Regions from separate parts of the Ruminococcus sp. 1001713B170207_170306_F1 genome, predicted to be linked through region 4. Evidence: riboswitches for the same ligand, from Rfam matches in the RefSeq annotation. Region 4 holds a riboswitch; each other region holds the start of a gene.
The links. A riboswitch is a leader RNA that binds a small molecule or an ion and turns the genes downstream of it on or off. The one in region 4 is predicted to bind cobalamin.
Positions count from the first base shown of each region.

Region 1: another riboswitch for cobalamin. It lies ahead of I4V84_RS08940 (ABC transporter substrate-binding protein); the one in region 4 lies ahead of I4V84_RS08060 (cysteine-rich small domain-containing protein).
Region 2: another riboswitch for cobalamin. It lies ahead of I4V84_RS16555 (hypothetical protein); the one in region 4 lies ahead of I4V84_RS08060 (cysteine-rich small domain-containing protein).
Region 3: another riboswitch for cobalamin. It lies ahead of I4V84_RS07150 (sirohydrochlorin cobaltochelatase); the one in region 4 lies ahead of I4V84_RS08060 (cysteine-rich small domain-containing protein).

Region 1 covers NZ_JADPEX010000012.1:22,255-28,416, reverse strand. Annotated here, with positions in the region: gene I4V84_RS08945 (iron ABC transporter permease) at 1-666, opposite strand, end outside; gene I4V84_RS08940 (ABC transporter substrate-binding protein) at 668-1,660, opposite strand; cobalamin riboswitch at 1,778-1,975, opposite strand; gene I4V84_RS08935 (inositol monophosphatase family protein) at 2,302-3,078, shown strand; gene I4V84_RS08930 (TIGR04100 family radical SAM protein) at 3,266-3,907, opposite strand; gene I4V84_RS08925 (bifunctional hydroxymethylpyrimidine kinase/phosphomethylpyrimidine kinase) at 4,059-5,030, opposite strand; gene I4V84_RS08920 (PLP-dependent aminotransferase family protein) at 5,140-6,162, shown strand, end outside.
Region 2 covers NZ_JADPEX010000031.1:25,937-32,098, reverse strand. Annotated here, with positions in the region: gene I4V84_RS16565 (iron ABC transporter permease) at 1-62, opposite strand, end outside; gene I4V84_RS16560 (ABC transporter substrate-binding protein) at 107-1,306, opposite strand; gene I4V84_RS16555 (hypothetical protein) at 1,364-4,387, opposite strand; cobalamin riboswitch at 4,585-4,758, opposite strand; gene I4V84_RS16550 (VanW family protein) at 4,862-6,162, opposite strand, start outside.
Region 3 covers NZ_JADPEX010000008.1:82,355-88,516, forward strand. Annotated here, with positions in the region: gene I4V84_RS07140 (heavy metal translocating P-type ATPase) at 1-1,147, opposite strand, end outside; gene I4V84_RS07145 (metal-sensing transcriptional repressor) at 1,247-1,630, opposite strand; partial or broken gene I4V84_RS20400 (DUF6783 domain-containing protein) at 1,792-1,902, opposite strand; partial or broken gene I4V84_RS20405 (DUF6783 domain-containing protein) at 1,879-1,980, shown strand; cobalamin riboswitch at 2,052-2,228, shown strand; gene I4V84_RS07150 (sirohydrochlorin cobaltochelatase) at 2,432-3,736, shown strand; gene I4V84_RS07155 (hypothetical protein) at 3,872-4,480, shown strand; gene I4V84_RS07160 (sodium:alanine symporter family protein) at 4,543-5,940, opposite strand; partial or broken gene I4V84_RS20410 (DUF6783 domain-containing protein) at 5,992-6,123, shown strand; gene I4V84_RS20415 (DUF6783 domain-containing protein) at 6,088-6,162, opposite strand, start outside.
Region 4 covers NZ_JADPEX010000010.1:26,357-32,518, forward strand. Annotated here, with positions in the region: gene I4V84_RS08045 (N-acetylmuramoyl-L-alanine amidase family protein) at 1-56, shown strand, start outside; gene I4V84_RS08050 (C40 family peptidase) at 429-1,784, shown strand; gene I4V84_RS08055 (GDSL-type esterase/lipase family protein) at 1,954-3,000, shown strand; cobalamin riboswitch at 3,092-3,280, shown strand; gene I4V84_RS08060 (cysteine-rich small domain-containing protein) at 3,741-4,049, shown strand; gene I4V84_RS08065 (phosphatase) at 4,173-4,886, opposite strand; gene I4V84_RS08070 (BMC domain-containing protein) at 5,166-5,543, shown strand; gene I4V84_RS08075 (EutP/PduV family microcompartment system protein) at 5,550-6,023, shown strand.

The DNA.
Region 1 (6,162 bases), on a different contig from region 4:
AATAATCACAGCCAGATTTTCCCATTTCGCACCTGCCAGACTTCCCATCAGCCAGAAAGTAACTGTCTGGATTCCATCTCTGTCGCCCGCAATATAGACAACAAAGTTTGAAAATGCACTGCACACACTTCCAAGTGCTGTACCTGCAAGCAGAAGTCGGACCGAATTTGCCCGGCCTCCTATATTTGCAGTGATCTGTACCAGTACAGAAATAAGGAAGGCTCCGATAAATGCGCAGATTCCAATAGAGTTGGAGCCAAATACGGCTCCAACTCCAAGAAAGATTGCCACTGTTGCACCAAGAGATGCACCAGAGGAAATACCCAGAATATACGGATCTGCAATCGGATTTTTCACAATGGCCTGCATTACCACACCTGCAACTGCCAGACCCATGCCAACGGCTGTTGCAAGAAGAATACGGGGAAGGCGGATAAACCATACAATATCGGACATGGCTCCTACACCATAAACCTCCGGATCCCCGATTCCAAATAATTTATACAGAATAACACTATACACATCTTTCACGGAAAGATCTACAGAACCAATGGTAACTGCAGTCAGAATGGATATCACCAGAAACACAGCCAGTAATATCACCGCCAGCACATAAATCGGCTTTCCATGAAAAATTCCATTTTTAAAATCCGGTTTTCTTTTCATTTTATTCGTACAGATCCGGATATAATGCTTTTGCAAATGTCATAATTCCATCATAGGTTCTGACACCGCTGCAGTATACCTCGTTCAGGTTTACAGAGAATACTTTGTTGTTCTTAACTGCAGAAAGGCTTGCATATGCAGGGTTATCTGTAATATCAGCGATTGCCTCATCAGCTGTCATAAATCCATCATAGTTGATCATGAATAATACATCCGGATCAGCTGCAATCAGATCCTCTGCACCAACGTTTTCAGAGTTCTCTGCACCAAGCTTCAGCTCTGCACCAAGTGTCTCCGGAATATTTCCGCCAAGTGTCTCTGTTCCATATACACGGAAGGAATCTCCCTCATCCTCAAGAACTGCTACAGATAACGGGTCTGTTCCTTCTACATGCTCTTTTACTTTATCAATCTCACCCTTCATCTGATCAACGATTTCTTCTGCCTTGTCTTCGCAATCAAAGATCTTGCCAAGGTTCAGGATATCCTCATATTCGTCTTCAATTGTACGTGGGAACTCAGAAGCCGGTCCCTTTGCAGCACTGTTCAGGGACATGTATGTATTTACATCTCTCTCCTGCCAGAAGCTTACATCAGAAAGCCAGTCATCACTGAAAGAAGAATACCATGCCGCAATAAAATCAGGCTCCATTGCAACAACTTCCTCTTTGGATGGCTTGGTATCCATATACTGAATCTTGTCAAATTCATCTTTTAAATCCTCACGCACATCACCGTCCAGACCGCAAGCAGCTACGATCTTATCACCGAGACCAAGTGCCAGAAGCTCTTCGATATTGGAGTTTGCATATGCAAATACTTTCTCCGGAGCTTTCTCAAAAGTCATTTCAACCGGTTCGTTCTCATAATTGTAGGTTGTGATTGTTACGGGATAATGGCTGTCTCCATCCTCCGCAAATACAGTTGTTCCCATTCCCAGGCTGAGAATTCCTGCCAGACATAACATTCCTGCTGCTGTTTTCATGTTTTTCATGCTTTTTCTCCTTATTTTTTCTTTTGTTTTTTTGTTTTTAAAAGAAAAAAGTCCGCTTCCATGAAAAAGCGGGCATCACAAAAAAACATGATACGAAAGACAGCACTTTACACGGAAGTTTCTTTCTATGAACCAAGCAGGTTTCCTGGCTTACAGCTTAAATCCCCATTCCCTTCTCACATAAAAATGCAATGGATATGAATGTGGCATAACTGAATACAGTGACCGGATCGTTCAGGATTCTCACCTGATTCCCTCTTCTGAAAATAGTACAAATTTTATATATTTTTCAGCACTTGGCACATTTATTCTTTTAAGCAGAATTATTATAACTTACGCTTTAAATAAAGTAAAGATATTTCTTTAGCAATGTTTGACACAGCCAAAAAATATCTTAGCAAACCTGTCTCAAAGTATTGACAGATTGGTTCGTTCCAAGTAAAATATGTGTAATAGAACCCGCCACGCTTAGTCTTGTTTCGGCAAGAATGCGCAACCCGGCGGGACTTTTTATATCCAGAGGTGATCTTCGTTTTTTACAGCTTAATTTTTCATTTGCCCTTCCTTTCCGTTTATGGTAAATTTTCTCTGAATCATACAAATTGTTGAAATTTTTAACATGCGTTAGGAGGTATTTTTACATGAATAAAGAAAACCAAGCCAGAATCATAGAGCTGGTCAAACAGGCCAAACCCTTGATTCTCCAGGAAATGACTCACGAAAAGGTTACCGAAAAAGGGGCTGCCGATTACGTTACCAACGTAGATGTTGCCGTACAAAATTACCTGAAGGAAGCCCTTGAAAAAGAATTTCCTGAAATCCGGTTGATTGCCGAAGAGAAAGAGAACCTTGGACTGAATTCCCGGAAATCTTACTGGATTCTGGATCCCATTGACGGAACCACCAATTTAATCCGGGATTATCATTTAAGCGCAGTTTCTCTGGGACTTTATGAAAACGGGGAAATCACTTTCGGAGTGGTCTATAATCCCTTTACAGAGGAACTCTTCTACGGTGCCAAAGGAGAAGGTGCCTATCTGAACGGAACTCCTATCCATGCGTCCGACCAGCCGGAATTCAAAGATGCTGTGGTGTCTTTCGGCTCCTCTCCTTATGAAAAAAACAGGGCAAAGGACCTGTTCCCGGTATTTTACAATATTTTTATGAACTGTGCAGATTTCAGGCGCACCGGCTCTGCTGCCCTTGACCTTTGCTATGTAGCCTGCGGCAGACAACACGCTTATCTGGAACAAAATCTGAAGCCCTGGGATTACAGCGGGGCTACCGTTATTTTAAGAGAAGCAGGCGGTACCATCACGGACTGGGAAAATAAAGAGCCGCCTTATCTTGCGAATTCGGATATACTGGCCTGTGTACCCCAGTTCCGGGAAATTTTACAACACCTTATAAAAAAATAGGTCTGACCCAAGACCTGGCATTTCAAATGCTTTGCAAATGCAGAAAAATAACCTACAGATATCAAAAGACACCAATGCAGATTTTTCCATTTTTCATAAAATCTCATAGATAAATCCAGCGCACATTTGAAAGTGTCTCCAACTGATTTTATGATGCATCTGCATTGATGTCTTTTTTTCCTCAATTTTATTCCGCCGTATACTCCCGTACTCTCAGCGGAATTCCAAGCTTCTCTGCCACTTTACGGCTTTTCTCAACGTTTTCTTCCTCGATACAGTCTACAACCGTGAATTTCACATTTTCTGTATATTTTTTGCAATCCTGCGCAAATTTCAGCATGGCATCAAAGGCTTTCTCGCCGTAAGCCGGGCGTACCACTTCGTTGTAGGACTTGGCATCTGGCATATTTAAACTGATGGAAACAATATCAACTGCCTGACAGACCTCTTTCGCTATAGAGCGCTTATTGATCAGATTTCCAAGACCGTTGGTGTTCAGACGAAGCTTGATTCCCGGACAGGGCTTCCCATCGCGGTCCAAATGTGCCGGATATTTGCTTCTCATATACTCACTGACGGCGATCAGCTTATCCAGCGCCATAGTAGGCTCTCCATAGCCACAGAAAACCGCTTCCTTGTATCCTGAAAAATCAAAAGCATCAATTGCTTTATAAATCTCCTCCATTGTGGTTTCCTTGTCAAACCATAAAGTTTTTGCCTCTCCTACCGAATTCCCATTGTTGCGGATGCAAAAGGTACAGTTGCAAGGACACTTATTTGTCAGATTAAAATATACCTCATCATTATAACAATATACGATATCTGCCATTATTACACTCTCCTTCTCATCTATATTGCGGTTCGCAGACATTACTTTGCGGCACTATAACTTTCTTTTCCGAAATCATTCGCTATCTCAAAGCACCTTGCGTAACATTGCCAGTGGATATTATCCTTTTACAGCAATTGTTATTCTCTTATCAACTTTTACATAATTCCCCAAGATACGCCTCGAAGCAGACTCCGTCATTCCGGTCTGTTCCTTCCTGTACCGTCTGGGCAATTGCCTTGGACAGAAAATTCACCGCCAGTTCTACGCAGTGCATCATGGACATCTCTTTCACCAGACCGGCACTAAGCACCGAGGCAAACAGGTCTCCTGTTCCAGAATAACTGCCGCCTATTTTTGGGGCAAAACACCAGGACAAATGACCATTTTCCACCACAAGGTTTCCCATCTGCGGCAGACTTGTTTCCTTTGAATTTGGTTTTCCTGCCAGATTTTCTGTCTGCTCAGAAGTTCTACTTAACTTCTGAGTTGAAATTACAGATACCTCTTGAAGAACTGCCAAAACATTCCTCTTGGATTCCACGCCTGTAATCACAGCTGCCTGTAAGCCATATTCTTTTTTCAGCTGCTCCCCAATCTTTCCGATCTGTTCCAGCCTTTTCCTTCCATCCAGTTCCAAAAGGCTGGCATATCTTTTTTCCATCCCTTCTTTCCCATATAAAAGAAGCAGCGCTTCCGTAAGATTGGGCGTAATCACATGGGCGTTTCCCACCAGCTGAAGCATCTTTTCCCGCAGACCTTCTGTATAAATTCCATAAGCACTGCCATTATCTCCCATAACCGGATCCACCAGTACCATGGTCTTCTCTTTCCGGAACCTTCTGAGAAAATCCAGGATCTTATCAGCCTGCTCCTCGTCAGCCAGAAATCCTGTATAGATTCCATCCGGGGAAAATCCCCGTTTCTCCCATTCATCCATGATCTGTTCCATGTGCTCTGTATAATTGTCACAGTAATAGGAAGGATAACCAGTCTGGTTGCTGAGTACTGCTGTTGGCAGCGGTACCGCCTGCACGCCCATCACCGAAATCACCGGAATTGCCGCTGTCAGGGAACATTTTCCAAGCCCTGACAGATCCTGAATTACCGCTATTTTTTTCAAATATATCACTCCTGATTTTTATTGTAAATTTTTCGTTTATATTATAAAATATCACCTAAGTGTATGTACAGAAATATCCAAATTCAACTTTTTTAGAGGGGACAGTTTTATGTTAAACATTGAAAAGAATCAAAACCGCACTACACATCTTTATATGGAAGTTTACGAATACTACCGGAAACTGATCCTGGATGGGAAAATGACACCCGGAAGCAAAATGCCTTCTCTTCGCAAGTGTTCCCAGGAGCTGAAACTTTCCCGCACTACTATTGAAACTGCCTATCTTCAGCTTGCCGCAGACGGCTACATTATGGCAAAAGCCCAAAGCGGCTATTATGTCACAGAGATTGCCTCCCACCAGCATAAAAACAACCAGCCGGGTACTCACAAAGAAACTCATTACCGCTATGACCTGGCATCTTCAGGCGTGGATAAAGAAAGCTTTCGTTTTGACCTGTGGAGCCGTTACATGAAAAGCGCCCTCCGACAGAATGAACGCATGCTGACCTACGGCGAACCCCAGGGGGAAGCGGATTTCCGGGAAACTTTGTCCGATTATATCCGTGAGAGGCGGAACATTCTTTGTTCACCGGATGACATTGTAGTAGGTGCCAGTTTCCAAAGCCTGCTGCAGATTCTCTGTCCTCTTATCCATAAAGTATATCCGGAATTTCACCGGGTATCCTTTCCAACCCCTTCTTTCGTTCACGGAAGCACAGTTTTCGGAGACTATGGATATGAGATCCGTTACCGTGACAAAGACTGTGATGTGGTCTATGTTTCGCCTGCGCACATGACAAAGTGGGGCGAAATCATGCCGGTAAAGCGCCGTCTGGAGCTTTTGAAATATGCAGATGAACGCCATCATCTGGTAATCGAAGATGATTTCGAAAACGAATTTGTCTATTTCCAGAAGCCTACCCCTTCCCTTTTCGGACTTTCCGGAGGACAGGGCGTAGTTTACATTGGTTCATTTTCCAGATTGCTTCTGCCTTCTATCCGTATCAGCTTTATGATCCTGCCTCCTGAGCTTCTCAATGCTTATAAAGAGAAAGCCGGATTTTATAACCAGACTGCTTCCAAGGCAGAACAGATTGCACTGTGCCAGTTTATCCGGGACGGTCATCTTGCT
Region 2 (6,162 bases), on a different contig from region 4:
TAACGAGATCGTCTCTTAAAATTTTCCATGTGGAAGCTGGTTCCAGCGGATTGATTGCTCATTTTATTTTTCTCCATTTTTGTTTCATTTACAACAGAACCTGCTGTCAGCTCAGCTTATGAAGAAAAGTCATATCCTCTTCACTTCCGCCGGTAAGCATCAGGTTCAGATCTGTGATCAGTTCACCAATTGTATCTGTATGCTGGTACATGGAATCATCAGTTACCCAGACATTTCCCTCTTTTACGGCTTTAAAATCAGCCATCAGACTTTCTTTTGCAAGAAGATCGTCTATGCTTTTTACAGACGCATCAATACTGGAGTTGTAGATCAGATAATCTGCATCTGACGCAGTATTATAGAATTCCTCCATGGTAATGGCAACGGAAGTTTTTCCACTGTCATCCTGAAGATCTGCGAATGCATTTCTTCCACCGGCAATCTCGATCATGCTGGAAATATAATCTTTAGGATTACGTACTACAGGAGAACCGCTGGTATTGATGTAGAAAAATGCAACTGTTTTTTCTGTATTTGTAAAGTCCTTTAGCTTCTCAATAACCTGTGCCTGCTGGTCAAAGAAGGTCTTTGCCTCCTCTTCTTTGTTCATCATTGCGCCATAAAGCTTGATCCACTCTGTACGTCCAAGGGGCTGGCTCTCATAGCTGGAGCGATCGGTGAAAACAGGAATTCCAAGAGTTTCGATCATCTCCTGTACCTTCGGTGCATGAAGGATCATGGTAGACTCTATTGCAAGATCACAGTCGTCACCTACCAGAAGCTCGTAATCCGGTTCATCGTATTTTCCCGCAAAGGTCATTTCGCCGTTATTGATAGCATCAGCTGCTGACTGGATATACCAACCGGAAGCATCAAGACCTGACAGCTTGATGGAGTCTACACTTCCGATTGCATCGAACAATGCCATCGGGGAAGTGGCTGCCATGTAGATGGTGTCAAGTGGCTGCTGAAGGATCTGGATTTCAGGATCCAGATCATCAGGTGCCTCTTTGCCCTCTGGGACGATCAGATATCTGGCATCATCATGGATGTCCAGAAGTTTGTAACCGTCATTGTAATAATACACGTCAAAGCATTCTGCAAAAGACAGATCCATGGCGGATTCATAGGTCAGACCTGCAATTTCAGGTGCAGCATTTTTTTCTGATGTGTCAGAAGAAGTCTCCCCGGAAGCATCTGCTTTCAGGTTCTCCTCTTCTGCCCATACCGGAGTAATGGCAGTAAATGTCATAACTGTTGCTGCAAAAATACTTAAAATTTTATATTTCAGCTTTTTGTCATACATTTTTATTTTCTCCTGCTGATTATTCTTGCTACTGTGCATATGGTGAAGAATAGTAATTTATTCTTCCTCATCAGTTACAAAAATTGCTTCGTAAGCTTTTTCCCACTCAGCTTTTGCATTGTCATCCTTTTCATCTGCAGAACGGTCCACGATAAACGGGATTTTCAGAGTGGAATATTTCTCTGCGGAATCTTTCAGAAGGTTTTCTTTTGCTTCTGTGTCTGCTTCCTCTGTCGGGAGAATATCAGAAGAAAGGATAGAAATACCGCACTGACTCTTTACAAGAGCTTTGTAATCTGTATCTTTATCTTTTCCTGCAAAAGTTACGGAACCATCTTCCAGAGCAGCTGTAAGGCTGTCTACCGTACAGTCCTCTTTTTCCATTCCAAGAGCAGTAACTTTGTCTGTAAGATCAAGCTTATCCAAAATGTTAAGAGCATCTGTGGAAGCCACATAAGCAGATTCTACCGGCTGGTTGATTACGATTACATCTTTATCAAGTCCTGCAGGGATAACAGCACCCTCAGGTACGATCAGGTATTTTACAACATTGCCCATGTAGAGCTTTTCTGTACCTGTAAGTTCCTGGGAATCAGCAGCTTTCGTTTTTTCATCTTCTTTTCCGGAATCAACAGTTTCCGGTTTTCTTGCAGTATCTGTTGTCATATCTACTTCAAGAAGGGTAATACCCTTTGCGTAGTGATAAAGCTTAAAGTATTTTGCATGCTCAAGAGTAGTTTCGTCTTTATACTCAAGACCTGTGATCTCTGGTGCAGAATCATCCAGCTTCTTGTTTCCTGTGGAAAGCATGCTGTTGTCATCAGCTGGGTTATCCTTGTCTGTTTTCTTCGGATCGTTTGCACCCTTTAAAGCGATATAAATGGTGTAAGTGATTTCATGAGCCTGGGACATTCTGGTTGTCATACCAATGATCGTATTATTCTGGTTCAGTGCTACCGGAATTGTGAAAGTAGAAGTTCCGCCGCCGCATGCACCGTAGTATTTATTTCCATTGGCTTTTACATAACCGTAATATTCACTGCTGAATACAATAGTCGCATATGCCTGACCATTTGTTACCGTAACTTTGTTACAGGAAATGCTGACCTTTCCAGAACCACCAGACCAGGAGAAACTGTCAGGAGTGTAGGTTCCATCTGCTAATGTAGTAGAACTGTTTACAGATGCTGTTCCGCCGCTTAAGTCAGATTCGTATTTGGATTCCTCTTCCGGTTTCTTGTCTGGCTTTGGAGTTGCTGTTGGTGTAGGAGTTGCTGTCGGTTTTTTATTTGGTTTTGCAGTGGGTGCAGGAGTTGCTGTGATTGTTGTGTCAGGAGCAGTATCTGGCTGCGGATCATCCTGTACGTCACCTATCTTATTTAAAGTGCTGGACTGGAAAGTCAGGATCCTGTCATACCAGATCTGGTTTTTGTGGGAAAAAGCAGCAACTGCAATTCCATTGTCCAGGGCTTCAACAGGAATCTCATATGTATATTTGCCATTTGCGTCTGCCACATATGGAACCCAGGTGGAGGAATCTGCTGCGGCAGCTTCTTCTTTTGTTCCCAGACATAGATAGTCGTAACCAGTTCCGCTTAAAGTAAGAACAGCTGTCATTTTTCCGTTTTTGGAAGTAAGGACACAGTCAATTACACGGAACATAGATGAACTGGAGTTTACTGTAATATTATAAATTCCGCTTGCACAGCTGCCTGGAGCAGGGGTTGCTGTTGGCTCTGGGGTGGTGGCTGCTTCCGGAGTTGTGCTTGGCACTGGAGTTTCAGTTGGTGCAGGAGTCTCAACCGGTGCTTCGGTAGGCTCTGGGGAAACAGTTGGTTCCGGTGTTGGAGCAGCCTCTCCATATCCTGGAACCGCCGGTACGGTAATCGTCAATATACCCTTTGCGTACCAGTTCTGGCTCTTCTTGGAATGAGGAACGACTGCTATTGTCTGAGCTTCCTTGCTTGCAGTAACTTCAAAGGTGTAGGTATAGCCTCCTGCACTGTTCTCTACTCCTTTGATGGAATTTGCTTCTTTATCAGAGTCACTGGCACTGCCAAGATAGATCATGTCATAATTCTGTTTTGCGGTAGAAAGTGTGACAATATATTTATCCTCCGAAACCTTTACAGTGGAACCGGTGATTACGAACATTGCAAATTCATCACCGTTTTCTTTTACAAGCTTGATTCCGGCATCTGTAATCTCATTCTGGGCTGGTGCCTGGGTTGGAGCTGCAGTTGGCAGTGGAGTGGCAGTTGGCTCAGGGGCTGCAGTTGGCTCTGGAGTAGCTGTTGGTTCCGGGGCTTTCATTCCTGGAACGTTCAGTTTCAAAGCCATATTTGTGTACCATTTCTGATTTTTTACAGAAAATGGTACGATGCTGAAAGTCTGGACCTGTTCACTGGCAGGAACCTCAAAAATGAAAGTATAACCATCTTCATTTTCTGTACCAACGATTGCTGCTGCATTTTTTGCTTCGTCAGGATCTTCTTTAGAACCAAGATAAAGCTTCTCATAGTTCTTTCCGTCAGTATTGAGGGTTATCTTAATTTTATCACCATTTAATTCAGCAGAAGAGCTTTTGATTTTAAGCATTTTATATGCACTGTTATCTTCCTTGTCAATGGTCATGTTGGAACCATCTGGGTTCAGATCCTCTGGCTTTGTTTCTGGTTTATCTGTCTCTTCGGTTTTGCCCTCTTCTGTTGTTTCTGGTGCAGCTGTAGGCTGTGGAGCTTCTGCTTCCTCATTTTTGCTTTCTTCAGCAGGTGATGCAGTAACCTCAGGAGTGGTCTCAGAGGCAGGTGTTTCTGTAGCAGCAGGTGTCTCTTTCACAGCAGAGGCATCCACTGCTGCCGGAGTTACTGTAGTGTCAGTGTTTTCTTCCTCAGCTGTTGCGTTCTCCTGCACAGGAGTCTCAGCAGCAACAGCAGTCTTCTCCGCCTCTGTTTCTGGAGTTGGTGTAACAGAAACCTGTACGTTTGCATCCTCATTTTCTGCCTGTGTAAGTACAGCAGGAGTGACCGTCATCGCGACGGAAAGGAACAGTGCAAGAAAGCGTTTTGAATTTCTTTTCATTTCTTTTTCCTCGATTCTTCCTATTATTTTATAATTTGAATAAATCCCAATTGCTTCTGGAGCCTGTTTGTACAATGGGCAATCCTGACAGGATTATTTCAAAAAAATGCCTGCTTCCTCTGAGAAAACAGGCACTAAAAATTCAATATATTGTATTATCAAATATATTAATGAGAATGAAGTACTTTCTTCGGAAGCTTTCATTAAACGAATTCAGCAGGTTTCCTGACTTACAGATCAACACAGAATCCATCCTTCTCAGCAATATACCAATGGTTTCACTGGATTCTACTCCCTGGTTACAGTGACCGGATCGTTCAGGACTTTCACCTGATTCCCTCTTAGAGCGTGTTGAAAAAATATTCCCACAATCTGCACGCTGTAGCAGACAGATATGTCTGGCACTGAAAACGGATTTATTCAATTCACCTCATTATAGCAGACCGTTATGTCGAAATCAATAGATTTATAGGGTTATTGCTTGTATTTACTGTACCCGACTTCATCTGTGCGGAGAAGTGTTCCATTCTCATCGTAGACACTGCGGTAGGTTTTACAGGTGTTTGGATCGGAATGCTCTGTAGTAATCTCTACCGTATTATTGTCAGTTTGGGTTCCGTAAATGGATACCGTTACGGCTTCCTCTTTTTCATCGTAAGAGGCTTCAATTTTAATTGGATAAGCAGTATTATTCTGAAAACGGAAATCCTGACCTCCCCACACCACTGCTGCGTCCAGACCATCCTCAACATAATCAATTCGGGCAGCGTGATTATGACGCTCAACAATGGTCAGATCAGACTGCAGGCATGCCATAAACAACGTAGTGGAAATCTGGCAGATTCCGCCTCCGATATCCTGGGCATGTTCGCCTCCTACAATTACAGTTGCTTCCCTGTACCCTCGTTCCTCAGTACGTGGACCTAAAGTATCGTTGTAGGAAAAAATCTGTCCTGGCTGAAGTTCCACTCCATCACAGGCTTCCACGGCAAGCTTCAAATTGGCAACACGGTTTTCGGTACCGCCGCCATATGTAGTATAAGTACCAAGAAGATTCAGATAAGGAAGGGCTTCTATCTCTTCTGTAGAAACTTCGGGCACGGTTATTTCAAGGGAGATGGTAATCTTTGCCCCTTCTTTTGCTTTTTCCAGCTTCTTTGCAGCTGACTTCACATCAAATGAAATTCCGGTAACTGCCGGAATAATTTCATTATTTTCCCCCAGAGAAGCATCTGTGGCATCTGTATGTACTTTTTCATAATAGGATTCCAGATCCAGTTCCTCTGGCGGTGTCTTCATAGTAGGACATTCGATAACAGCTTCATAATCTTCTATGGAAATTGCTTTTAGAATCGCTTCTTTCAGTGCATCCATATCCGGACCGATTCCGGTTTTTCCCTTAGTGATAACCAGCTCTGTATCTGTAAGTTCACAGGAAGTCTGTATAGTGGTGGATCCCTTTGAAATTCCAGCATCCTCCAGAAGCTTGTCCAGTTCGTCTTTATTTCTGGCTTCCGGCATAAGGGTGACTTCTTCCTTTGTCTTGCTGTTCATCAGTTCGATGCGGTCAGTTCCATGAGTAAACCAGGCACCATGTCCAAGAGCATAGGCACTTTCTACAATTGATTTTACATCAAGACCGAGAACAGGATAGATGGATACCTTAAAGTTCTTTCCATTCAGGGTAATGGTCATCTGTGTGTTCTCATATTTTTCCTGAAAATCTTTTGAAATTGCGTCAATGGCTTCCTCTTTGGTCATTCCCTGAATGGCTA
Region 3 (6,162 bases), on a different contig from region 4:
CGTAGCCAGCCTCATGACCGGTAAGCAGCCAGACAATAGTTGTTATAATTGCAATGGTGATAACAGCAGGTACGAAAACACTGGAAACACGGTCTGCGATTTTTGCAATAGGAGCTTTGGTGGCTGCAGCATCACTGACCATTTTGATGATCTGGGAGAGGGTGGTGTCTTCGCCAACGCGGGTAGCTTCACATTTGATGAAACCAGACTGGTTGACTGTGGCTGCAAAGACAAGATCTCCGGCAGCTTTGTCAACAGGGATACTCTCACCTGTAAGGGCAGATTCGTTGACTGCACTGGAGCCTTCGATAATCACACCATCCACCGGGATGTTTTCACCAGGGCGAACAACAAAGGTGTCACCTTTTACAACCTGGTCAATGGGAACGGTGGCTTCCTGGCCGTTTCGGATGACAACGGCAGTCTTGGGAGCAAGCTTCATAAGACCTTTTAAGGCATCCGTGGTCTTGCCCTTGGAACGGGCTTCCAGCATTTTTCCAACGGTGATCAGGGTCAGGATCATAGCGGCAGATTCGAAATAGAATTCCATCATGTAGTGCATGACAAGTTCGGAATTGCCGTCAACCTGGGCTCTGGTCATGGCGAACAGGGCGTAGACACTCCATACAAAGGAGGCCATGGAGCCGAGAGCTACTAGGGTATCCATGTTCGGAGAGCGGTGCCACAGACTCCTGAAGCCACTGATGAAAAATTTCTGATTGATGACCATGACGATTCCTGCAAGAAGCAGCTGTACAAGTCCCATGGCGATATGGTTGCCATCAAACCAGGCTGGCAGCGGCCATCCCCACATCATGTGTCCCATGGAAAAGTACATCAGCACCAGAAGAAAACCTACTGAGGCAATAAGCCGTTTCCTGAGGAGTGGCGTTTCGTGATCTTCCAAGGCTTTCTCAGCATCGGAAACGGATTCCGTCTGACCGGAAGCACCCTTCAGGCTGCAGCCGTATCCGGCTTCTTCTACAGCTGAGACAATGGCAGAGGCTGAGGCAGTTCCTTCCACTCCCATGGAATTGGTAAGCAGGCTTACGGAGCAGGAAGTAACTCCCGGAACCTTGTTTACCGCTTTTTCCACACGGGCGCTGCAGGCTGCACAGCTCATGCCGGTGACGTTGTATTGTTCCATAATAAATTCCTCCTTCGAATACAGTGTTTCGATACCAACGGACTGCTCTGCGCATTCGTACCTCCGCAGGCAGGTACACATTCGGAATGCGCTGGTATCTCACTTCATTAGCTTCTGCAAAGTTGCAACCAGCTCATCAATGGTTTCGTCTTTACCATCACGGATATCTCTTGCCACACAGGTTCGGATATGATTGGCGAGAAGTTCCTTATTAAATGCATTCACAGCGGCATTTACAGCTGCTGACTGAATAAGAATATCGTTGCAGTAAGCGTCATTCTCCAGCATTCCTATAATCCCCCTTATCTGGCCTTCAATACGTTTCAGACGGTTTACCAGCTTCCTGCGCTCTGCTTCGGAACGATCGGTGTGCTTGGTACAACAGCAGGAACAGACCTTCTTGGTAGGTTCCTGGCTGGAAAGAGTTGCAGGATCGGCTGCGGTGTGGCTGCAGCAGGATTCGGATTTATAATCAGCTGTCATAGGCGGACTCCTTTCCTTATATACCCCTTAGGGGTATGTATTTGATGAAACCAATATATACCCTGGCGGGGTATTTGTCAATAAGTAATTCACAGAAAACCTGAGAATTGCGGCGCGAAACCATGCGAAAGCATGATTCCTGTGTATCGCGAAGCGTGTTGCTATGAACGGAGTGAATAGTAATCTGTTTGAAAAATTATTCCCGCAATCTGCACGCCCCACTTTGCGGTATATTTTGCCCGAATTCAGTTGCCGTAGCCCGCTACGGCGCCCTCATCAGGACAAAATCTCCCACAAATTGTGACGCACATCTTGCAGAAAGCCTTTTTCAAACATACTTTAGTTCATAAAAAATACATAAAAAGTTCATAAAAAATATATAATAATATGGTACATATTAAATATCCGAGTCGAATATGTATAATGGTTATAGCGCGAAGGTTGCATCATGAACATGATGCGCAAAAGAGAATCCGGTGAGAGTCCGGAACGATGCCGTCACTGTGTAAGGGAACTGCTTCAGAGCCCACTGGGAAACCGGGAAGGGGGAGCAGTGTTGACCGAAGTCAGGAGAACTGCCTTGGCGTGGAATCTTAGGTCTGCGGTACACAGAACCTGTATTCTCATAACGATACATGAATATTTCCTGAATGTTTTTTGGAAGAAAAGTGTGTATATGAGAATGTGTGCAGTCGCAGAAAATGCGGCTGTTTTTATGCAATGGGAGATTGGTGATAGATTTCCCATGGGATTCTTTATACGTGATTCTATCCGGAAATACAAAAAAAAGAGGAAAAAGAAATGAAAAGAAAATCTTTATTAGCAATCCTTCTTGCAGCTTCTATGGCAGCAAGCATGACAGCAGCAACAGCAACTGTTGCATTTGCAGAGACAGAGGAAGCAGCAGAGGAGACAACAGACGATGCTGAGACAGCTGATGATGCTGAGGCAGCTGACGATGCTGAAGCAGCTGATGATGCTGAGACAACAGACGATGCAGAAGCAGCTGATGACACTGCAGATGCAGATAAGGAAGCGGCTGATAAAGTAGCAGCACTTATCGATGCTATTTATGTTCAGGAGAGAACAGATGATACAGATGAGCAGTGCAAGGAAGCTAAAGAAGCATGGGATGCCCTTACAGATGCTCAGAAAGAGCTTGTAGAGGGAGAAGAGGCAAGTCCAGAGTATTTCGGACGTGACACAGGTGATGCTTCCAAGGATGATCCGCGTAATCAGGACGAGATCGGTGAGAATGAGCTTCTTGTAGTAAGCTTTGGTACTTCCTTTAACGACAGCCGTGCAGAGGATATCAAAGGAATCGAGGATGCTCTTGCAGAAGCATTCCCGGATTGGTCTGTAAGAAGAGCATTTACCGCTCAGATCATTATCAACCATGTACAGGCAAGAGATGATGAGAAGATTGATAACATGCAGCAGGCACTTGACCGTGCAGTAGCAAACGGTGTTAAGAATCTTGTAGTTCAGCCTACACATCTTATGCATGGTGCTGAGTACGATGAGATGGTAGAAGCTATTGATGCTTACAAAGATAAATTTGAATCTGTAGCAATCGCTGAACCAATGCTTGGTGAGGTTGGCGATGACGCTACCGTTATCAACGATGACAAAGCTGCTGTTGCTCAGGCAATCACAGATGAAGCTGTAAAAGAAGCTGGATATGACAGCATGGAAGCAGCTGCAGAAGATGGAACCGCATTTGTATTCATGGGACATGGTACTTCCCATACAGCAAACGTTACATATGATCAGATGCAGACCCAGATGGAGAAACTTGAATTCACAAACGCATTCATCGGTACTGTAGAAGGTGAGCCAGAGGATACAGCTTGTGATGAAGTTATCAATAAAGTAAAAGATGCCGGATTCAAGAAAGTAATCCTTCGTCCGCTTATGGTTGTTGCTGGTGACCATGCAAACAATGATATGGCTGGTGATGATGATGACTCCTGGAAGAGCATGTTCGAGGCTTCTGGAGATTTCGATGAGATTGACTGCCAGATCGAAGGTCTTGGAAGAATTGACGCTGTTGAGCAGCTTTATGTAGCTCATACTCAGGCAGCTATTGATTCCATCGCGAAATAATTATCCTGGTATAAATTGTTATTGCAACAGAACAAAAGCAGCTGCTCCTACACTGTGGGGCAGCTGTTTGAGTAATAAAACAAATACGGCACACACAAGTGTACCGTAAATAAAGAAAAAGCAAGGAGAGTTATTATGAAACGTTCATTAGTCATTTTATTAACAGCTGTAAGTATTTCCGCTATGACAGTAGGAACTGCATTCCCGGCATTTGCAGAAGCCACAGAGGCTGAGGCAGAGGAAACCACAGATGGTGCAGAGAATGCCGCAGACAGCGAACTTGAAGACGGTGTTTATGGTGTAGAGTTTGACACAGACAGCAGTATGTTCCATGTAAATGAGGCTTGCAACGGAAGAGCTACCCTCACTGTAAAGGATGGTAAAATGACCGTTCATATTACTCTCGTTTCCAAGAATATTGAGAATGTTTTCCTTGGAACAGCAGAGGATGCACAGAAAGACGGTGCCGAACTGATTCAGCCTACTATTGATAAGGTAACTTACAGCGATGGCATGACAGAGGAGGTTTATGGATTCAATGTTCCAGTAGAGAAGCTTGATGAAGAATTTGACCTGGCAATCATTGGTAAAAAGGGCAAATGGTATGACCATAAGGTAAGCGTTACGGATGTGCAGGAGCAGACTGAGGAAGAAAAAAATGCAGTTGAGATCGGTGAGGAAGAGAAAAGCGAAGATGCTGATACAACTACAGATGCAGCTGCCGAGGAAGAGAATAAGGATTGATCAATAATCTGAAAGGGACATCACATGAGCGAAAACGGTTCATGCGATGTCCCTTTTTATATTTATTTTGTTTTGCCCTCACCGGCAAAATATTCTTTTGTCAGCTTCACAACTGTACCGGAAAGCAGGAACAAAGCAATCAGGTTGGGAATTGCCATAAGACCGTTAAATGTCTCGGCAATGCTCCACATCAGTCCAAGGTTGGCAGTTGCGCCAAGGATGGCAACCAGGGAATAAATAACCATAAAAGGTTTGATCACTTTTTCAGAGAACAGGAACTCGATGCAGCGGGCACCGTAAAGTCCCCATCCGACTGCTGTGGAAAAAGCGAAGCAGCACATGGCAACTGCTGTAAAAATGGATACCCAGCTTCCATATGTAGAAGTAAATCCAAGGATCGTAAGCTCTGCGCCAGCTGCTTTTCCATAATCAACAGCAACGCCGCTGCAAAGGATAACCAGTGCAGTCAGTGTACAGATCACGATGGTATCTGTAAAGACTTCGAAAATACCGAACATACCCTGTTTTACAGGCTTTTTGGTATCTGCACACGCATGGGCAATGGATCCGGTACCAAGACCAGCCTCGTTAGAGAAGATACCACGGGAAACACCTTTTTTTAAACTTGTGAACATACTTAAAACAATGCCGCCTGTTACAGCTCTGGGCTGAAATGCCCCTCTGAAAATAGAAACGAATACAGCTGGTACATTCTGAATGTTCAGAAGGATAACTCCCAGTCCGAGAAGAATGTAAAGCAGAGCCATAAATGGGACCAGCTTTTCGGTGACATGGCCAATTCGTTTGATTCCGCCAAGAAGGATCATGGCGATCAGAATGGCAATTATGATTCCGATGATCAGGTTGGAAGTAGAAACGGCGCTTTCGCTGATCACGTTATAATTCAGCAATGCAGAATTGATGGCAGTGGTGATAGTATTGACCTGTGTAGCGTTACCGGTACCAAATACAGTGAGCACGCCGAATGCTGCGAACAGATAAGCCAGCCAGTGCCATTTTTTGCTAAGACCGTTCTTGATGTAATACATGGGACCGCCTACCAGTTCACCGTTGGCATTGATCTCGCGGTAGTGTACCGCCAGAGTAACCTCAGCATATTTGGTACACATGCCAAACAGTGCAGAAACCCACATCCAGAATATGGCTCCGGGACCGCCAATTGCGATAGCACCTGCTACACCGGCAATATTGCCAGTACCGACCGTGGCTGCAAGTGCTGTACACACTGCCTGGAAAGGCGTGATAGCACCGTCAGATGCGTCACGTTTGCGGAAAATACGTCCAAGGGTTGTTTTGATTGCGTAGGGGAATTTGCGAATCTGAAGAAAATTGGTGCGGATACTAAGATAAAGACCAACTCCGAAAATACAGACCATTGCAGGAACGCCCCAGATAAAATTATTTACAGCGGTGTTGATGGTTTCGATTATTTGCAGCATAAAATACCTCTCTGGAAGTTTTTTTTGATGTATGCGAACGGAACTTCTTCCATGTCACACACATTATTAAACTGGTGCAGCCAGAGCCTGTTTGAAAAATCATTCTTGCAATCTGCACGCCCGCTTTGTGGGAAATTTTGCTCGAATTCAGTTGCTGTAGCCTGCCACGGCGCCCTCATCCGAGCAAAAACTCCCACAAATTGTGACGCACATCTTGCAAAA
Region 4 (6,162 bases):
ATGGTTATTATAATATGACAGCAGATCAGATTCTGTATGACCTGTTTGGAAAATAATAATTATATGGAAGAGAACCAGTGGAAACGCCGGTTCTCTTTTTTTATGCTATAGGAAATTACGTTGGAATTCCCTATAGCATAAAAAAGCCCTGCCGGGCAGGATCCAGAAGCGGCGGAAAGGTAGATGTCGCTTATAGCGACCCGCCGCAGGCGGAGAATCCTGCAAAGCAGGATTCTTTCTTGTGGAAAAAAGCTTAATTCAAACGAATATATTACGAAATGTTACAGAAATTTAAAATTTATTGCAAATTAGGGTTGAAATCTTTGCAAGGGTGTGTTAATATGTAGCAAGATTGAATGAAATATTGCAAACATATTACAAATTAAGTTATTTTAGATTATCAAAATGATTAACGAGGGTGATGAAACATGAAGAAAAGAATTGTATGTCTGACACTGGCAATTTTAATGTGCGGCTCACAGGCTGTAAGCGTAATGGCTGACCGTGAGAGTGACTTAAGAGAAGAGCAGGCTTGGACAAGTCAGCAGCTGGATGCTACATATGCACGTATGAGTGCTCTGTGGGATCAGAAGCAGCAGCTTGAGAGTCAGATCGAATCTTTGAATTCTGATCTTGTAAATGTGATGGTTTCCATTCAGACTCTTGAGAATGATATCGCTTCCAAGGAAGCAGAAATTGAAAAAACACAGGGCGACCTGACCAAGGCACAGAATGCCAAGGATAAACAGTACAGCGCCATGAAGAAACGTATCCAGTATCTTTATGAAAAAGGTGGAAATAATGCATGGTTCCAGATGATGTTAAATGCAGATAACCTTGCAGACCTTCTTACCAGAGCTGAGTATACACAGCAGATGTATGAGCAGGACAGAGAGAGCCTTCAGAAATATGCAAGAACAATTGAAGAGGTTCAGAAGTTAGAAGAACAGTATGAGCAGGAGAAGGCTGATTTTGAGACCATGAAGGAAGAATATGAGGCTCAGCAGTCTAACCTTCAGTATCAGTTGGATGTAACCCGTGCGAACAGTGCTGATTGCGAGAACGAGATCGCATATGCACAGCAGCAGGCTACTGAGTATGCGAACCTTCTGGAACAGCAGCAGGCAGAAATTGAGCAGCTTGAGGCAGAACGTATTGCAGCAGAAGAAGAGGCAAGACGTCAGGCAGAGGCAGAGGCCGCAGCAGCTGCAGCAGCCCAGGAAGCAGCTCAGAATGGAGATAATTCTTCAGAAGATGTTCAGTATGATGAAGATGGAAATGTTGTAAGTGGTTCTTCTGATGGATCTTCTGATTATGAATATGATGAGTATGGTAATGTAATTGATACTGACAATACAGTTGATTATAATTCCGATGCAAGCAGCTCCGGCAGTTCCTCAGATAGTTCTTCTGACAGTTCATTAGCCAGCAGTTCTTCAGGTTCTGGCTCTTCTGTTGTATCCTATGCAACACAGTTTGTTGGAAACCCATATGTATGGGGAGGAACAAGCCTTACCAGTGGTGCTGACTGCTCCGGCTTCGTGCAGAGTGTATATGCAAACTTTGGCGTAAGTCTTCCAAGAACATCTTATGAGCAGCAGAATGCCGGATATGAAGTATCCTATGCGGATGCTCAGCCAGGCGACCTGATCTGCTATGGCGGACATGTTGCAATTTATATGGGAAATGGACAGATTGTCCATGCATCCAATGCCAGAGATGGCATCAAGGTCAGCGATAATGCTGCATACAGAACGATTACTTCTGTAAGACGTCTTGTGTAATCTGAATAAATGAATTTGTGAGCCCTTTCCGGAGATGAAAATCCGGAAGGGGCTTTTTACTGAAAATAATGTGGAAAAGCAAAGAAAAAAGAAGTATAGTAAGAATAAAAGTATTGTCTGAAAATCGTAACATAAATATTTCGTATAGCCAGATGAGAGGTGGAGAAAAATGCTTAGCCATTATCAGATGAAGGAAATTCCATATTTAAGAATATTAGGAAGAACGAATGGCAGTCTGGAACCGGTAACACTATTTTGGACCGCTTCCGGAATTGAACTGAATGTAAAAGCAACAGAAATATGGGTGAAAATCCGCTCCGATTATGATGTTTTTGAGCCATGGGTGGATGTGATCGTAGACGGCGTATTGTCCCAACGGCTTATAGTAAATAAGGGAGAACAGGAAATCTGTCTTTTCCGTAATATGGAAAGGGATAAGGTAAGAAATGTAAAGCTTCTTCGTGATACCCCTGCGTTTCCCACAGATGAAAAAACATTGCTTCAGCTTCTGGAGGTTGAAACTGACGGTGAGTTTTTACCTCTTGAAACACCAAAGCTCAGATTGGAGGTAATAGGGGACAGCATTACCTCTGGTGAGGGCGGCAGCGGTGCAGGAGAAGAAATGACATGGAATTCCTTTTGCTTCAATGCCGTGGATAATTATGCATATATGGCAGCAAAAGAACTGGGCGCGGTGTACAATTGCATCAGTCAGAGCGGCTGGGGCGTTTTCTGTTCCTGGGAAGGCAATGAGCAGCAGGCAATCCCGCTATATTATGAGCAGGTGTGCGGTCTTTTAAATGGAGAAAGAAACAAACAACTGGGTGCTATGGAAAAATGGGATTTCCAGAAGTTTCAGCCTGATGTGATCGTAGTGAATCTGGGGACAAACGACAGCAGCGGCACGAAGAATATGGACAGAGTTGGAAAGGCTGTGGAAGACTTTTTGAGAAAACTGCGCGTATGTAATCCAGAAAGCTATATTCTGTGGTGTTATGGAATGCTTGGAGCTGAGATTTTGCCTACGCTTGAGAAAGCAGTGGGGAATTATAAAAGAAAAACAGGGGATGAGCGCGTGGAATTTGTGAAGCTTCCGGATACACAGGAAGGAGAATTTGGATCAAGGCAGCACCCTGGGCACAGATCTCATGAAAAAACAGCGAAAATCCTGATGGAGAAGATTCTGGAGAAGCTGACGCTGCTGTTCACGCCGTGACAGCACCATCAGGTTGATAAAAAAATAACAAAAAATCCTTTCAAATGGTTGACAAAGACAGTGACCGGTGGTAATATGATGTCAGTATAATTCCATAGTGAACATATTAAGTGCTGACAGCTATAAGCTGGCAGAAAGAGGGAATCAGGTGAGAAACCTGAGCGATCCGGTCACTGTAACAGAGGAGCGAATCTCATAGTCCATTGTGCTTACGCATGAGAAGGAGAGAGGAAGTGATGATTCTGGAGCCAGGAAACCTGCTTGGTATGGCGAGGTTAAACTTCCGATGAAAGTGTAACAACCAGTTTTGGGGAATCCGCAGCCCTGAGATGTTGTCCGCTTTTGTGAGTGGACATTTTTTATGGAATGATCGCCTGTTCAGAAGAATTATACAGATTAAATGGCAGGCGATACTACTTCGGATGAAACCGTTCCCTCCGCGTATATATGAACGGATCATATTCTACCCCGGAGTAGCATCGCTCCCTCTTAAATAATGATGATTCAGAAGCCGCATATGCGGTATTTTTTTTACACTTTTCCTGAGCCTGTTTGTAGAATTATTCTCGTAATCTCCTGCAGGGTGTGACGCACATCTTACAGAAAGCCTTTTTTAAACACGCTCTGGCAATATTCTATTCCTGTAAGCGGGAGTCATTTTTATCATTTGATTTTTGTGCATTACGAAATAGAATATAAAGAATATTTTGTTTTGAGTTGTATGAGATAAGGAGAGAAATATGGAGAAAAAATATTGGGAAGACAAAGAATACGCTTATTTCAGCCATAAGAAATGTGAGTATTTTCCATGCCATAAAGGAGCTGATCCAGAGAACTTTAACTGTCTGTTCTGCTATTGCCCGCTTTATGCCCTTGGAGAAAAATGCGGCGGAAATTTCAAATATAATGAGAAGGGATTTAAAGATTGTACGAATTGTCAGCTACCTCATAAGAAGAAAAACTACGGTTATGTGACAGGAAAATATCAGGAACTTGCTGCGATGATGCAGAAAGTAAGAGAAGCAGATCATAAAAATGAAAATGAGTAATCAAAGAAATAAGTATAAAAAACTCTCCGGAATATATACGAAGTTAAGCTTACGTATTTATATTTCTCGGAGAGTTTTTGCGCAACGCAAAATTCCATTGGAATTCTGCAAGCTGGATCCTTTTTATCGTATGCTTAACAGCATCTTTAATTTCGGAATCTGGTTGTTGAGAATCAGACCCTCTGGAAACATAGCATTATGAACGAAATCAGCGGCATAAGTGAAGTCTCCAATATGCTCTGTTCCATGACTGTCACTGGAAAGCACGATTGGAACCAGATACTTCCGGCAGCAGGACAGGATCTGCGCGCAGTTGGCATGGGTATCGCCCCGATATCCGTAAGGTGCCAGGGAAGCTTCGTTGATCTCAAGGAGAACACCGTTTTCACCGGCAGCCTTTACAACTGCGTCGTAATCTATGTCATACTGGGGATTATCAATGTGTCCCAGGATCTTTATAACCGGATTCTTCATTACGTTCAGAAAAGCAGCAGTATTTTCTTCCCTGGTCTTTGGCCGGAAATTCTGATAATGCATGCTGGCGATTGCGTAGTCCAGCTTATCAAGAAGCTCCTGTGGCAGATCTGTTTTTCCATCGGTATCCAGAATGTTCAGTTCAATTCCATATAATAATTCCACATCGAAACGCTTCCTGGGCGAATAGATCAGGCTTCGGAAATAAGAAGAAGTTCCGGCAGCCAGAGTGGCTGGTCCGTGGTCTGTGATTCCAAGAAGCTTCAGCCCTTTTTGAGAAGCAGCCTTTGCCATGTCGCTGATGGTGCAGGTTGTGCCGTGTCCGCTGGCAATGGAATGTGTGTGTATATCAGAAAGATACATAAAATCATCTCCTAGTCAAGATTACGTGAATATATGCAGCTGGTAATTTCACTATAAAAGTGTTTTGAAAAGCCATTTACAGTTAACTTTAGTATGCCAGAGGGAAAAAAACATGTCAATCATAAATAAGAAAAAACAGAGAAAACAAATAAAAACAACATTGTACTACAAGAAAAACCACATATAACATGCCAGGAAATGTTGCTTTTTGTTGACACTTGGAAATCAGAAAGGTATAATCAAATCAGATTATAAAAACTCTTTATTCAGGAGGAGAAAATGGGATACACAGATAATATGTCTCCGGAAATGAAACAGAGAATCGTACAGGAGCTTGTGCCAGGCAAGCAGATTTCCCTGGCACATATCATTGCCAATCCGGATAAGATTCTTTACACCAAGCTGGGTCTTGATCCATCTCTGGATTACTCAAGAGCGGCCATTGGGATCATGACTGTAAGTCCGGCAGAAACTGCTATCATTATGGCAGATATTGCGATGAAATCATCTGGCGTTGAACTGGGGTTTGTTGATCGTTTCAGCGGAAGCCTGATCATCACAGGTACTGTGTCGGAAGTAGAAGCTTCTACCAGCGCAATTCTGGACTATGTGGGAAATAAACTGGGCTTTACTTTATGCCCCATTACAAGGACTTGACAGAATATGAAGAAACTTGTTCTGATCGGTCGCAGCGAGGCTGGAAAAACTACTTTGACCCAGGCCCTGCATGGTGAAAAAATACATTATCATAAAACACAATATGTAAATAATTTTGATGTGATCGTAGATACGCCAGGAGAGTATGCCCAGACGAAAGGTCTGGGACACGCCCTGGCGTTGTATACATATGAATCAGATGTGGTAGGGCTGCTGGTATCTGCCACGGAACCGTATTGCCTTTTTCCACCTTGCATTACCTGTATGGCCAACCGTGAAGTAATTGGAATTGTTACCAAAATCCACAATCCGGATGCAAATGTAAAACTTGCCACGTCCTGGCTGGAGCTTGCCGGCTGTAAAAAAATCTTTTATGTAGACTCCAGGCAGCAGGAGGGCATTCCGGAGATTTTGGAATATCTCAGGGAAGATGGCGATGTAATGCCGTGGGAAAAAGATGCCTCTGATCCTGTGAATTAGAAAATAGCTGCCAAATGGGGAAAAACAGTAAAACCACGAAAAACAACATAGCAATCTAGAAAAAAATCCACATAAAACAACATAAAACAACGGAAAAACCTTGACTTATAATGTGGAATGGTGTAAACTTACAACATAA